Regions from separate parts of the Saccharothrix ecbatanensis genome, predicted to be linked through region 2. Evidence: riboswitches for the same ligand, from Rfam matches in the RefSeq annotation. Region 2 holds a riboswitch; each other region holds the start of a gene.

Evidence for each region. A riboswitch is a leader RNA that binds a small molecule or an ion and turns the genes downstream of it on or off. The one in region 2 is predicted to bind S-adenosylmethionine.
Region 1: linked by a shared signal. The riboswitch ahead of F4560_RS36220 (methionine ABC transporter ATP-binding protein) and the one ahead of F4560_RS24125 (aminotransferase class V-fold PLP-dependent enzyme) in region 2 are both predicted to bind S-adenosylmethionine.
Region 3: linked by a shared signal. The riboswitch ahead of thrC (threonine synthase) and the one ahead of F4560_RS24125 (aminotransferase class V-fold PLP-dependent enzyme) in region 2 are both predicted to bind S-adenosylmethionine.

What each region holds. Positions count from the first base shown of each region.
Region 1 is NZ_JACHMO010000001.1:8,192,835-8,197,533, reverse strand. Features, by position in the region: gene F4560_RS36235 (4-(cytidine 5'-diphospho)-2-C-methyl-D-erythritol kinase) at 1-183, opposite strand, end outside; gene F4560_RS36230 (MetQ/NlpA family ABC transporter substrate-binding protein) at 496-1,302, opposite strand; gene F4560_RS36225 (methionine ABC transporter permease) at 1,352-2,035, opposite strand; gene F4560_RS36220 (methionine ABC transporter ATP-binding protein) at 2,032-3,042, opposite strand; SAM riboswitch class I at 3,245-3,337, opposite strand; gene rsmA (16S rRNA (adenine(1518)-N(6)/adenine(1519)-N(6))-dimethyltransferase RsmA) at 3,424-4,287, opposite strand; gene F4560_RS36210 (resuscitation-promoting factor) at 4,313-4,699, opposite strand, start outside.
Region 2 is NZ_JACHMO010000001.1:5,734,982-5,739,680, forward strand. Features, by position in the region: gene lspA (signal peptidase II) at 62-643, opposite strand; gene F4560_RS24125 (aminotransferase class V-fold PLP-dependent enzyme) at 667-1,986, opposite strand; SAM riboswitch class IV at 2,027-2,140, opposite strand; gene F4560_RS24130 (potassium/proton antiporter) at 2,206-3,678, opposite strand; gene F4560_RS24135 (DUF167 domain-containing protein) at 3,800-4,072, opposite strand; gene F4560_RS24140 (TetR/AcrR family transcriptional regulator) at 4,074-4,622, opposite strand; gene F4560_RS24145 (SRPBCC family protein) at 4,678-4,699, shown strand, end outside.
Region 3 is NZ_JACHMO010000001.1:8,950,158-8,954,856, forward strand. Features, by position in the region: partial or broken gene F4560_RS39820 (DNA internalization-related competence protein ComEC/Rec2) at 1-114, shown strand, start outside; gene thrC (threonine synthase) at 703-1,965, opposite strand; SAM riboswitch class I at 1,977-2,104, opposite strand; gene holA (DNA polymerase III subunit delta) at 2,200-3,180, shown strand; gene rpsT (30S ribosomal protein S20) at 3,382-3,642, opposite strand; gene F4560_RS39840 (glycoside hydrolase family 3 N-terminal domain-containing protein) at 3,870-4,699, opposite strand, start outside.

The DNA.
Region 1 (4,699 bases), 2.5 Mb from region 2:
GCCGTGCACCTCGACCCCGGGGTCGTCGGCGATGGCGACGGTGACCTCGTCGGTCAGCGACAAGGCCTGGAAGATCGTCACGAGGTCGTGGTAGCCGTCCGAGCGAAGATCGCCTACAGCCAGGTGCAGGTTGACCTTGGCCGGGACGCGGACGGTGACCGGGGGTGGGACGACAGCGAGCACGCCATGAAGCGTACGGGCGTTTCCGGGTAGCCCGCTCCTACCGACCCCTGACCTGGTGCTGAACACTATTCTTACCGCTGCCGCCGACCGACCGCCCACAGTTGTCCACAGGTCCACGAGTTGTCCACAGCCCAGTGCCGACCCCGCGCCTCCGCCGACCAAAGCCGGCAAGATCAAAGCAGGGGTCCCCTTGGCGAGGACCCCTGCGAAAGCGATTCCGGCCGATGGCGGCCGAACCGCCGGACCACCAGAGCGCCGGACCGGCGGACCGGACCGGCGGACGTCCGGCCGAACATCGAGCCGGCCGAAGCGTCAGACGGCGAGCACGGAGCCCGAGAACGTCTCCTTGATGTAGTCCTTGACCTCCTGCGACTGGAGCAGTGCGAGCAGGTCCTTCACCCGCTGGTCGTCCTTCAGCTCGACCCGCGTCACCAGCCCGTTCGCGTTCGGGTTGCCCTCGGCACGCTCCAGCGCCAACGCGTCCGACGCGGGCTTGAGGCCGGCGTCGATGGCGTAGTTGCCATTGACCACAGCCGCATCGGTGTCGTCCAGCGACCGGGGCAGCTGCGCCGCCTCCAGCTCCACGAACTCCAGACCACGCGGGTTCTCCGCGATGTCCCGGATCGTCGCCGTCTTCTCCGTGCCCGGCTTCACCTTGATCAGGCCGTTGTCCTGGAGCAGCTTCAGCCCGCGCGCCTCGTTCGTCGCGTCGTTCGCCACGGCCACCCGCGCACCGGACGGCAGGTCGGCCAACGCCTTGTGCTTCTTCGAGTACACGCCGAGCGGCTCGATGTGCACGGGGCCGATCCACTCCAGCGCCGCGCCGCTCTCGGCCTTGAACGTGTCCAGGTACGGCACGGTCTGGAAGTAGTTCCCGTCCAGCGAACCGTCCACCAGCGCGGTGTTCGGCTGCACGTAGTCGGTGAACTCCACGACCTCGACCTTCAAGCCCTTCGACGCGGCCAGGTTGTCCGCCACGTACCGCAGCACCTGCGCGTGCGGAACAGGGCTGACGCCGATCCTCAGGGCCGCGTTCGGGTCCGAGGCGGCGCCGGTGTCGCCACTTCCGCAGCCCACTGCGGTCAGCAGCACGGCGACGAGGGCAGCACGAATACGCATGTCGTTCCTTTTGGGAGAGTCCTACTACGAAAATTCAGACAGAAAGAAATCAGACAGAAGTGGTGCGACGGCGGTCGACGCCGCGCGCGACACGGTTGGTGACGAGCTGGATCGCGGTGGCGATGACGGCCAGCACGACGACCGTGCTCCACAGATAACGGTCGTTGAACCGCTGGTAGCCCATCCGCACGGCGAGGTCGCCGAGACCGCCGCCACCGACCACACCGGCCATCGCCGAGTAGCCGAGCAACGCGATCGCGGTCACGCCGACGGCGTTGACCAGGGCGGGAGCCGACTCGCGGAGCAGCACGCTGCGCACGATCCGCAGCGTGGACGACCCGGTCGTGACGGCGGCCTCCACCACCGACACGTGCACCTCGGACAGCACGTTCTGCACCAGCCTGCCGACGAACGGGATCGCGCCGACCGACAGCGGCACGATCGCCGCCGTGGGCCCGATCGTGCTGCTGAGCAACAGCCTCGTCAACGACGTGAGCACGACCAGCAGCACCAGGAACGGCATGGAACGGCCGAGGTCCACCACGAACCCGAGGACCTTGTGGAGCACCGGCCGCGGCCTCAGCCCACCGGGAGCGGTGAGCTGGAGCCAGATGCCGACGGGTGTGCCGAGCAGAACCGCGATGACGGTCGAGACCACCACCATGTACAACGTCTCGCCGGTAGCCACGAGCAGTTGGTCGAAGACCTCCGACCAGGGTGTCGCAGACCTCACGCAGCTACTCCCTGGGGACCCGACAGGGTCCGCCGCACCGAGCCGCCCGCCTCCGAGATCCACTCCAGCGCCGAGTCCGCGCGCTCGCCCTTCAGCCCGACCCGGAACCGCGCGACCGGGGTCTCCCCCAGCCTGGTCAGGCCGCCGCCCAACAGGTTCAGGTCGACGCCGAACCGGCTGGTCGCCTCGGGCAGCAGCGCGCCGACGGCCGCGAAGCCGACCAGCACGATGTCCGCCACCCGGTCGAACGAACCCTCAAGCGCCGGGTTCTGGTCCACGGCGGGCAGCAGCGACGAGGCCGTGCGGCTCGCGGCGTCCGACACCAGGTCGAGCACCTTGCCGTGCTCCACGACCCGGCCGTTCTCCAGCACCGCGACGTCGTCGCAAATCCGCCGGACCACGCCCATGTCGTGCGTGACCACGAGCACCGTGACGCCCAGCTCGGCCCGCGCGCGGTCCAGCACGGCGAGCACCGAGCCGGTGGTGTCGGGGTCGAGCGCGGACGTCGGCTCGTCGGCCAACAGCACGGATGGCGACGCGGCGAGCGCGCGGGCGACCGCGATCCGCTGGCGCTGGCCACCGGACAGCTGGTCGGGGTACGAGCCCGCCTTGTCGGTCAGGCCGACCAGGTCGAGGAGTTCGGCGACGCGGTTGCGGCGCTGCGGCCCGGCGACGCCCGCGGCCTCAAGCGGCAGCGCGACGTTGCCCGCGGCGGTGCGCTGGCGGAGCAGGGAATCCCCTTGCGGCACAACGCCGATCTGCCGGCGGGCGGCACGCAGCGCGATGCCGTCGAGCGAGACGAGGTCGGTGCCGTCGACGCGGATCGAGCCGCTGTCCGGGCGCTCCAGCAGCCCGACGCACCGGGCGAGCGTGGACTTGCCCGAACCGCTGGGGCCGACGACGCCGAGGACGGTGCCCGCGGCGACGTCCAGGTTCACGCCGTCCAGCGCGCGAACCTGCCCGGTACTCCCGGGGAAGGTCTTGGTGAGGTTCTCGACAGTGATCACGTTTCGCTCCACGACTGCATGCGGCCGGGCACGCTCAGGGCGTGCCGGACCGGCGGCTCAGCTCAGAAGGGTGTCCCGCGGAAGGACGCAGGGAGATTCGAAAGCGCCTAGGGCTAGGAGGAGCTGCGACAGGCCGAAGACGTGCGGCGGCCGTGGTCGACTACCCGCCGGCGGGTGAGCATTCGCATCCTGGGCACGTGATCCTCCATCGATCCTGGCGGAAGCACCTGCCCCCGTGGAGGGGTGGTTGCTGCGGCGTCGTAGAGCCAGGTCTCTCAGCCGCTCGGGATGGCAACACGAGTAGACCTGACGAGACCCGATCGACGCAAGCCTGAAACGGGATCGTCCGGCAAATCACACTTTCGGCCGAAAGATCATCGTCTATCGAGCGGCAGCGGCCTCGGCTATCCGGATGAAGTCCCTGACGTCCAGTTGTTCGCCGCGCACCGCCGGATCGACGCCCGCCTCGACGAGCAAGCGCTGCGCCTCGGCCGCCGAACCGGCCCAACCGGACAACGCGCCCCGGAGCATCTTGCGCCGCTGCGCGAAAGCCGCGTCCACCAACGAGAACAGCTGTTTCTGATCCACAGTGGACAGCGGTGGGTGACGTTCGAACGCGACCAGCGCGGAGTCCACGTTGGGAACCGGCCAGAACACCGAGCGCGGCACCGGACCGGCCCGCCGCGCGTCCGCGTACCAGGCGAGTTTGACGCTGGGCACGCCGTAGACCTTGCTGCCCGGTCCGGCGGCCATCCGGTCGGCGACCTCGGACTGCACCATCACCAGCCCGGTGCGCAACGACGGCAGCTCGGCCAGCAGGTGCAGCACCACGGGCACCGCGATGTTGTAGGGCAGGTTCGCGACGAGGGCGGTCGGCTCCACGGGCATGTCGGACGGTGTGACGCGCATCGCATCGGCGTGCACCACGCTCAACCGGTCGGCGAGCCCAGGCGCGCGCTCCGCCACCGTCACCGGCAGGCGGTCCGCCAGCACCCCGTCGATCTCCACGGCCACCAGCGCGCGGCACGACGGCAGCAACGCCAACGTCAGCGAACCCAGGCCGGGGCCGACCTCCAGCACCACGTCGTCGGCGCGCAGCCCGGCCGCGGACACGATGCGCCGCACCGTGTTGGGGTCGTGCACGAAGTTCTGGCCGAGCTTCTTGGTGGGGCGGATGTCCAGCTCGGCCGCCAGCCGACGGACATCGGCCGGGCCGAGGAGCGAACTCCCCGACCCGGCCGACATCGAATCCTCAGTCACAAACGCATTCTTACGGCAAGCCGAGCTTTTGCTGGCAGTGGGGCCAGGCGGAGTAGCCGCCGCGGGCGTCGCGGAGCTTGGTCGCGATCGCGATCTGCTGCTCACGCGAGGCCTGGTGCGGGTACGCGGCGTACTGGCTGCCGCCGTAGGCGTCCCACGTGCCCTTGTTGAACTGGAGGCCGCCGTAGTAGCCGTTGCCGGTGTTGATGGCCCAGTTGCCGGTGGCCTCGCAGTTGGCCAGCCGGTCCCACACCTCGCCGTCGGGCGGCAGCTTGGTGCCGACCTTGACCTTCTTGGCGACCGGCTCCTTGGTGACCTTCGCGCCCAGCTTCTCGCGGCCGATCTCGGCGCCGTTCTTCACCGTGACGCGGTAGGTGACGATCTGCTCACCGGGCAC
Region 2 (4,699 bases):
CTGGCGCTCGGTGCGGCAAGAGCGGCGCGCACTGTGTTGGATGATTCGCTCGCAAGCTCGCTCATGCGCCCGCCTTCTTGGCCGCGGGCTTCTCCACGCGCGTACCGTCGTAGTCACGTTGGAGCAGCGCCATCAGCACGATCACGCCGCCGCCCACGCAGATGGCGGAGTCCGCCACGTTGAACACCGGGAAGAAGTTCCCCCACGGGTCGAGCACCGAGATGAAGTCGACCACGCCGCCGCGCAACGGGCCGGGACCTCGGAAGACGCGGTCCACGAGGTTGCCCATCGCGCCGCCGAGGACCAGGCCGAGGCCGATGGCCCAGCCGACCGACCGCAGCCGGCGCGCGATCCACAGGATGAACCCGACCACGCCGAACGCGATCAGCGCGAGGATCACCGTCCAGCCCTCGGCCAGGCCGAACGCGGCGCCGGTGTTGCGGATCAGCGGCAGGTAGAGGAGGCCGCCGAACAGCTCGACCGGCTCACGCCCCTCCAGGTGCTCCACCGCGAGGATCTTGGTGACCAGGTCGACGGCCAACACGAGCGGTGCGATGACGGCCAGCAGGAGGACCCGTCGCTTGGGCAGCGGTGTGTCCGGCTGTTCCGGCGTGTCCGGCTCGGTGTTGGGATCGGTGCTCACCGGGCCATTGTCCAGCATGCTGGTCAGCGCAGGAACGGCGGGAGCGCGCGCTCGTCGTTCAACGGGGCCCAGCGGCCGTCGCGGAGTTCGTACTCCCACCGCGAGCCCTCGGTGACGAGCGTGCGCAGCGCGGCCACGAAACGGTCCACGTGCTCTTCGGTCGTGCCCAGGCCGATGGACGCCCGCAGCGCGCGCTCGCCGTGCGCAAGACGGTGCACGGCGATGTGAGCGCAGAACGCGCCGTCACGCACGCCGATGCCGTGTTCGGCGGACAGCGCCGCGGCGAGGTAGCCGACGTCCTGACCGCCGGCGGTGAAGCTCACCACACCCACCCGGTCGTGCTCGGCGCCGAAAAGAGCCAGCTCGTGCACGCCGGGAACGGTCGCGAGGCCCGCGCGGAGCCTGGCCAGGAGCGCGCGCTCGTGCTCGACGGTCTGCTCCCAGCTCCGACCCAGCACGTCACAGGCCACGGCCAGGGCGTGCACGCCCACCACGTTCGGCGTGCCGGCCTCGTGCCGCTCGGGCACCGCGGACCAGGCCACGCCCAGCCGGTCGCCGTGGTCCGTGACGCGGGAAGTCGCCCCGCCGCCCACCAGGTACGGCTCGGCGGCCTGCAACCAGTCGGACCGGCCGACCAGGACACCCGAACCGAACGGCGCGTAGATCTTGTGCCCGGACAACACCGTGTAGTCGACGTCGAGCGCGCGCACGTCAACCGGGCGGTGCGGCGCGAGCTGGGCGGCGTCCAGGGCGATCCGGGCGCCGTGCCGACGGGCCACCCGCGCCAATTCCGCCACCGGCCACACCTCACCGGTGACGTTCGAGGCGCCGGTCACCACGACCAGGCGCGGGCCGACCGGCGCCTCGCGCAACGCCCGGTCCAGGTCCAACACCGCCGTAGCGGGCGAGGCTGGGGTACGCAGGCGGCGGACGTTCGGACCGCGCCACGGCAGCAGCGCGGCGTGGTGCTCGGTGTCGAACAGGATCACGGCGGTGTGCTTCGGCACGCTCCTGGCCAGCAGGTTCAGCGCGTCGGTGGTGTTGCGGGTGAACACGACGGCGTCGGTGTCACGGGCGCCGAGGAACCGGCGGACGGACGTGCGGGCCTGCTCGTAGACCTTGGTGCTGACCTGGGACGCGAAGCCCGCGCCCCGGTGCACGCTGGCGTACCAGGGCAGCAGCTCGTCCACCGCGTCGCGGACCTGCTCCAGACAGGGCGCGCTGGCCGCGTGGTCGAGGTTCGCGTACTCGACGCGCTCACCGGTCACCAACGGCACTCGCAGCGTGGAACCGACGACGCGCGGCAGCGCGGCAACAGAGATTCGGGGAACAGCGACGGTCATGACGTGACGCCTCCGGGGTCCGGGACCCCGCCGGAGAGGGAGCCCGCGCTTGCCGGGCGCCCTGCGCGCCAGGCCAGGTCCTCACCGGGGGCACCCCACCGCGGAGGAGGGTTGCCGGCCAGCAAGCCCGGGCTTGTCGCTGGCACTCATGACCTTCACGTCGAAGGTAACCCAGTGCGCCCGCTCACGTCGAGGGCGTTCACATCCTGGGAGACCCGGTCACGGCAGACCTACATCGCCCTTCCAGCGGGCGAACCGGCCGGCCCGGTCCACGGCCCTGATGCGCTGCTCGGTCGCCGTGCGCATGGCCTCCGTGCACACGACCAGCAGCTGGTCGTGCTCCTGCAACCGGGTCGTCGGCTGCGGTGTGAAGCCGTCCTTGTCGCGGACGACGAGGCTCACCGACGACCCCGGCGGCAGCCGCAGTTCGGACAGGTAGACGCCGTGCAGCTTGGAGCCGCGCTGGATGCGGACCTGGAGGAGTTCCGCGCCCAGCTCGTCCAGCGCCGACGAGTCGACCTGCACTTCCTGCGCCTCACCGGACTTGACCAGCTTCAGCCACTTGGCGAGCCACGGCAGGGTCGTCCCCTGCACCAGGGTCAGCACCACGACCAGCACGAACACCGCGTCGACCAGCTGTTGCGCGCCCGGCACGCCCTGGATCAGCGGGATCAGGGCGAACACGATCGGCACGGCGCCGCGCAGCCCGGACCACGAGATGAACACCTGTTCCCGCCAGGGCACCCGGAACGGCAGCGCGGCGCACAGCACCGACAGCGGCCGGGCCAGCAGCACCAGCACGGCCCCCGCGACCAGCGCCGGGACCAGCGCGTCGAGCAGCCGGCCAGGCGACGCGTACAGGCCGAGCAGCACGAACAGGCCGATCTGCGCGATCCAGCCCAGCCCTTCGGCGAACGACAGGGTGTCCGCCCGGTGCGGCAGCCGGGCGTTGCCGAGCACCAGGGCGGCGATGTAGACGGCGAGGAAGCCGGACGCGTGCGCGAGGTCGCCCACGGTGTAGGCGAGCAGGCACACGGCGACCGTGGCCAGCGGGTACAGGCCGGTGGCGGGCAGTGCGGCGCGGCGCAGTCCGATGCCGCCCAGCCAGCCGAGCGCGATGCCGATCACCGCGCCGGCGATCAGCTCGTAGGCCATCAGCAGCGGCGCGGTCCACGTGATCGGCTCGGGTGCGGCCAGCAGCACGACGGCGATGTACACCGGCGCGTCGTTGATGCCGGACTCCAGCTCCAGCGGGCCGATGAGCCGCTTGCCCACGCCCACCCCGCGCAGCACGCTGAACACGGCCGCGGCGTCGGTGGACGACAGCACGGCGCCCCACAGCAACGCGGTGCGCCAGTCCATGTCCAGCAGGAAGTGCAGCGCGAACCCCGTCACCGCGATGCTCACGCCGACGGACACCGTGGACAGCGCGATGCCCAGGCCCAGCGCGGGCCGCACCTCGCTCCACCGGCTGGTGATACCGCCCTCGGTGAGGATCAGCACGAGCGCGGCCGTGCCCAGTGACCGGGTCAGGTCGGCGTCCTCGAACTCGATGCCGACCACGGCCTCGCCGAGCAGCACGCCGATGCCCAGGTAGAGCAGGAGGGACGGCAACCCGAGCCGGATCGACACCCTGACCGCGATGACCGAAAGCAGGAGAACCGCGGCGGCGATGCCGAGGAAGCCCGTCACACCGCCCACTCGACCTCCACGCGTCGTTCCCCGCTGTCATCGACCGTCGGGTCATTCTCCCTGGTGACACCGAGATGGACGAATTCGGAACGCACGGAGTGTCACCGGCCGATGATCACGGCTAGCCGTCGAGCAGGCGGGCCAACACGTCCGCGGCTCCGGCGGGCGCGGGGTCGACCTGGATGACCTTGTCCCGGCCGCGTTCGCCCGCGATGACGTCGACGTCCTGCTTCCGCACGCCGAACGCCCTGGCCAGCGCCTTCCGCACGGCCTCGTTCGCCTTGCCTTCCACGGCGGGCGCGGCGACCGCGACGACGAGCGCGTCGTCACCCCACCGGCCGCCGACGGCCTCCCGCTTCGCACCCGGCTTCACCCGAATGGTGAACCTGAACACGTCAGGCACGGTGCGTCATGACAGCCAGCGTCTCCTCCAGCAACGCGCGCCGCGCCTTGACCAGGTCCGGCGCGGACGACAGCAGCTGGGCCTGCCCGAGGTAGACCGAGTACGCCAGGACGGCCCGCTGGTGCGCCTGCTCGGCGGTGAAGCCGAGTTCGCCGAACAGGTCCTGCAGGTAGCCGATGCGGCGGTCCGTGACGCGGCGCAGGACGGGTGCCACGACCGGGTCGTCCTTGGCCGCGAGCAGGGCCAGCTCGACCGCGCCGTCCTCCACGTCCTCCAGCACCTTGCCGAACAGCACCCGCAGCTTCTCCAGCGGGTCCGGCACCGACTCGACGATCTCGATCACGGCCTCGGTGTGCCGGCGTTCCCAGCGTTCGAGGGTGGCTTTGAGCAGGGCCTCCCGGTTGGGGAAGTGCCAGTAGGCGCTGCCCTTGGTCGCGCCGAGCCGCGCCGCGAGCGGTTCCACCGCGACCGCCGCCACCCCGCCCTCGGCCAAAGCACGGAGAGCCACCCCGGTCCAGTCGTCCTGCGTCCGCCTTGCCACGGCTCCATACGCTACCGTACGGTCGCTTACCATACGGTAGCGTATGGAGGTTGTGATGATCGAGAACGTGCACGTCC
Region 3 (4,699 bases), 3.2 Mb from region 2:
GCGTTGACGAGGCACGGCGCGCTGGTGTTGCGCACAGATCGCGACGGCGACACCGCCGTCCTGGCCGGCCCGCACGGGCCACGGGTCGCCCGCAGGGGTGGCGACCCATCCGATCACGGACAAGGGGAGAACGATGAGGAACAACGACGTCTGGATCCGACTGCACTCGGGCTGGGTGCGGCAGGGCGGCAACCGGGCGGTGGCCTGGGCGCTGTGGCAGCCCGGCTACACCGCCGAACCGTGGCCACGAGACGAACTGCGGCCGGCCTTCACGTATTACGTGTGCGAGGACCTGCGTGGTGGCGACCGGGGCATCGTGGCCCGGGCCACCGTCACCGGCGTCATCCGGATGGCACAGGTGCCCGCCGCCGACACCGCCTACCGGCTGATCTCCGACGCCCTGTTCGACGCCGACCTCGCCATACCGCCGGAGGAATGGCACGCCGAGCGCTACAACCAGGAGAAGGCGAAACGCCCGTGGCCCCAGATGCTGACCGCTTGGCGGGTCGTCACCGAACAAGTCGGACCGCACGTCCTGCCGGAGCTGGCCGCGTTCCCTCGAACCGGCTGGCTGCGCTCCTCCAGGATCGCGCTGTGACCGCGGATCGCCCTGTGACCGCGGCACCGCCGGACTTACCGGGGCCGGGTCGATGACCAGGCCCCGGTCTGCCGAGCGCAGTGCCGGCCGCGTTGCTGCCGGGCTCAGTCCTGGAGTGCCTTCAGCACGGCCTCCGCCGACGGCGGGACGTTGGCCCTCGGGCCGACCCGGTCGCCGAGGGCGTCCAGCGTCTTGAGGCCGTCACCGGTGATCAGCAGGACGGTCTCGCCGTCCGGGTCGAGTTGGCCGGTCTCGATGAGCTTCTTCGCGGTCGCCACGGTGACGCCGCCGGCGGTCTCCGCGAAGATGCCCTCGGTCTTGGCCAGCAGGCGGATGCCCTCGACGACCTCTTCGTCGGTGACGTCCTCGATCGCGCCGTTGGTGCGGCGGACGGCGTCCAGCACGTAGGGGCCGTCGGCCGGCGCGCCGATCGCCAGCGACCGGGCGATGGTGTCCGGGCGGACCGGGGTGACCACGTCGAGGCCGGACTTGAAAGCGGCCGAGACGGGGGAGCAGCCGGTCGCCTGGGCGCCGAACACCCGGTACGGGGTCTCCTCGACCAGGCCGAGGCTGCCGAACTCGCGGAACGCCTTGTCGACCTTGGTCAGCTGGGAGCCGGACGCGATGGGCACCACGATCTGGTCGGGCAGCCGCCAGCCGAGCTGTTCGGCGACCTCGTAGCCCAGCGTCTTGGAGCCCTCGGCGTAGTAGGGCCGGACGTTGACGTTGACGAACGCCCAGTCCTCGTGCTCGGCGGCCAGTTCCTGGGCCAGCCGGTTCACGTCGTCGTAGTTGCCGTCGACGGTGATCAGGTCGCCGCCGTAGACGGCCGTCATCAGGATCTTCGCCCGCTCCAGAGAGGAGGGCACCAGGACCACCGACTGCCAGCCGGCACGGGCCGCCGCGGCGGCGACGGCGTTGGCCAGGTTGCCGGTGGACGGGCAGGCCAGCACCTTGAAGCCGAGTTCGCGGGCGGCGGCGAGGGCTACGCCGACGACGCGGTCCTTGAACGAGTGGGTCGGGTTGCCGGTGTCGTCCTTCACCCACACCTTGCGCACACCGAGGGCCTTGGCGAGGCGGTCGGCCTCGACCAGGCGGGTGCCGCCGGGGTCGGTGTTGGGGTGTGACCGCACGTCGGACGGCACGGGCAGCAGGCCGCGGTACCGCCAGATCGAGCGGGGGCCGGCTTCGATGTCCTCACGACGGACCCGGCCGAAGTCGTAGGCCACTTCCAGCGGCCCGAAACACTCCATACAGGCGTACTCGGGGGCGAGCGGCGTCTCGTGCCCGCATTCACGGCACGACAGTGCCCGAGCCGGACCGAGGTCGAAGGAGGTGGTGGCCGAAGGCACACTCACAGCAGTCATCGCGAGGTATCTCCTCATCTTTCCCGCGTCGCGGGTCGGAATTGGCACCGTGATTGCCGGCGCGCGCTGTGAAGCGCACGCTGAACAACGGGTTGCCGGGGCTTCTTCGGGCCGATCCCTCTGCCCCTCTGGATGAGCGGTATTCAGTTGTGGCTTCAAACTACGGCACGATCCCGACCCTCAGCCAGACACGTCCACCATCCGGACGCCCGTGGCGCGTGGGAGGATCGCGCCGTGAGTTCGCCCGCTGACACGCCCGACGCTGTGCACCTGATCGTCGGCGAGGAGGAGTTGCTGGTCGAGCGCGCTGTGCGCGGCGCGTTGGACGCCGCACGCGAAGCCGACTCGCAGGCCGACCTGACCCGCGTCCGCGTGACCGATCTCACCGTGCCTGAGCTGGCCGAACTGGTGAGCCCGTCACTGTTCGCCGAAGGCCGGGTGATCGCGCTGGAGGCGGCGCAGGAAATCGGCAAGGAGATCGCCGACGCGGTGGTCGCCTACGCCAAGGCGCCGGCGGACGGCGTGACGGTGGTCGTCATCCACACCGGCGGCGGGCGCAGCAAGGTGGCCAAGGACCTGCCCGCGGCGCTGCGCAAGGCCGGTGCCAGGGTGACCGAGTGCCCCAAGATCACCAAGGCCGCGGACCGCGAGGCGTTCGTGCGCCACGAGATCCGGTCGGCGGGTGGCAAGGCCGATCCGGAGGCCGTGGCGGTGCTGATCGAGGCGGTCGGGTCGGACCTGCGCGAGCTGGCGGCGGCGTCGTCGCAGCTCGTCGCCGACACCGGCGGCAAGGTCGACGCCGAGGCGGTCCGCCGCTACCACCGCGGCCGGGCCGAGGTGACGGGGTTCGCGGTCGCGGAGAAGGCCGTGATGGGTGACCGGGCCGGTGCGCTGGAGGCACTGCGGTGGGCGATGCAGCTCGGCGTGCCGCACGTGCTGGTCGCCGACGCGCTGGCCGACGCGGTGCGCACGGTCGCGCGGGTGTCCGCGGTGGGCCGGGGTGACCCGTTCAAGCTGGCGGGCGAGCTCGGCATGCCGCCGTGGAAGGTGAAGAAGGCCCAGGGCCAGTCGCGTGGCTGGGACGACCCGGGGCTCGCGGCGGCGATGACGGTCGTCGCCGATCTGAACGCCGATGTGAAGGGTGTCGCGGCCGATTCCGGCTATGCCCTGGAGCGCGCGGTGTTGAAGATCGTCGCCGCGCACGGCAAGCGCTAGCAAGGACGCACGCTGGGTGCTGGTAACCGCGCAGGGGAAGCGCTAGCAACGGCGCGCGCTGGGCGCGGGCTACGGCGCACGCTAGGCGCTGGCCACGGTGCACGCGAGGTGCCGCAACAACGTCGGCAACAACACAGACAACGCAGAAGCGCCGCCCACCACGTGCGGGGGAGCGGCGCTTCTGGGTGAAGAAGAACCAGATCAGATCTGGTTGGCGCGACGGGCGAGCGCCGACTTCTTGTTGGCGGCCTGGTTGGCGTGGATGACGCCCTTGGAGACGGCCTTGTCGAGCTTGCGGGAAGCCTCCTGCACCAGCGCGGTGGCCTTCTCCTTGTCACCGGCCTCGGCGGCCTCACGGAACTTGCGGATCGCGGTCTTGAGCGACGACTTGACGGCCTTGTTGCGCAGGCGCGCCTTCTCGTTGGTCTTGATCCGCTTCAGCTGGGACTTGATGTTCGCCACGCGAAAGCCACCTTTTCCTCGGTCTCGGAGTCGTACCGCGCTTGTCACCGGCTCCGCCCCACGAAGGGGCGGTTTTCCTCCACAGCGGAATGCCGCGCGGGTACGGCCGAGAAGGATATCAGGGCAGCTCACCGCACGGTGAACCGAGCCCTCTCACCGCACCGTGAACCGACACTGTGAACAGAGACCGGAGCCGAGCCGAGCCTCACCGCACCGTGGGCCGGGCCTCACCGCACCGTGAACCGGGCCTTTCCGTCGCCGACCACGACCTCGTACGCGCCCTTGGCCACCTCGGGCTTCCCACCGCCGTCCATGTCACCGGCGGTTACCGCGAGGCGCTTCACGTCGAACGTCACGTCGACCGTCCGCTCCTCACCGGCCTTCAGCTCGACCCGGGTGAACGCGACCAGGCGCTGCTGCGGCGTCAGGACCTTGCTCACCGGCTGGTGCACGTACACCGGCACGACGAGCGTCCCGTCCCGCGAACCGGTGTTGGCCACCTTCACCGACACCTTCACCTTGTCGTCCCGGCCCACCTCCGCAGACTTCAAGGTCGGCGTCGACGTGGTGAACGTCGTGTACGAGAGGCCGTGTCCGAACGCGAATGCCGGGTCGTACCCCGAGCCCGGAGCCGCGTTCGCGCCCCGCACCTGGTCGTACGAGAACGGCTGGTCGCCGACCGACTTCGGCCACGACACCGGCAGCTTCCCGCTCGGGTTCACCGCGCCGAACAGCACGTCGGCGATGGCAGCGCCACCCTCGGTCCCCGGCAGCCAGCCCGCGACCAGCGCGGGAGCGTCCGCGACCGTGCCGAGCACCTGCGGACGGCCGGTCAGCAGCACGACCACGACCGGCTTGCCGGTCGCCCGCACCGCGTCCACCAGACCCTGCTGCGCGGCGGTGAGGGCGGGCTCCTCGGTGTCCGCCTCACCCTCGGCGCCGGGGTCCTCGCCCAGCACCACGACCACCGCGTCGGCGTCCCCGGCCTGTGCGACCGCCTCGGCCTGCGTGGGCGCGCTGACCACGTTGGCGGACGGCGCGGCGGCCTTGATGCCCT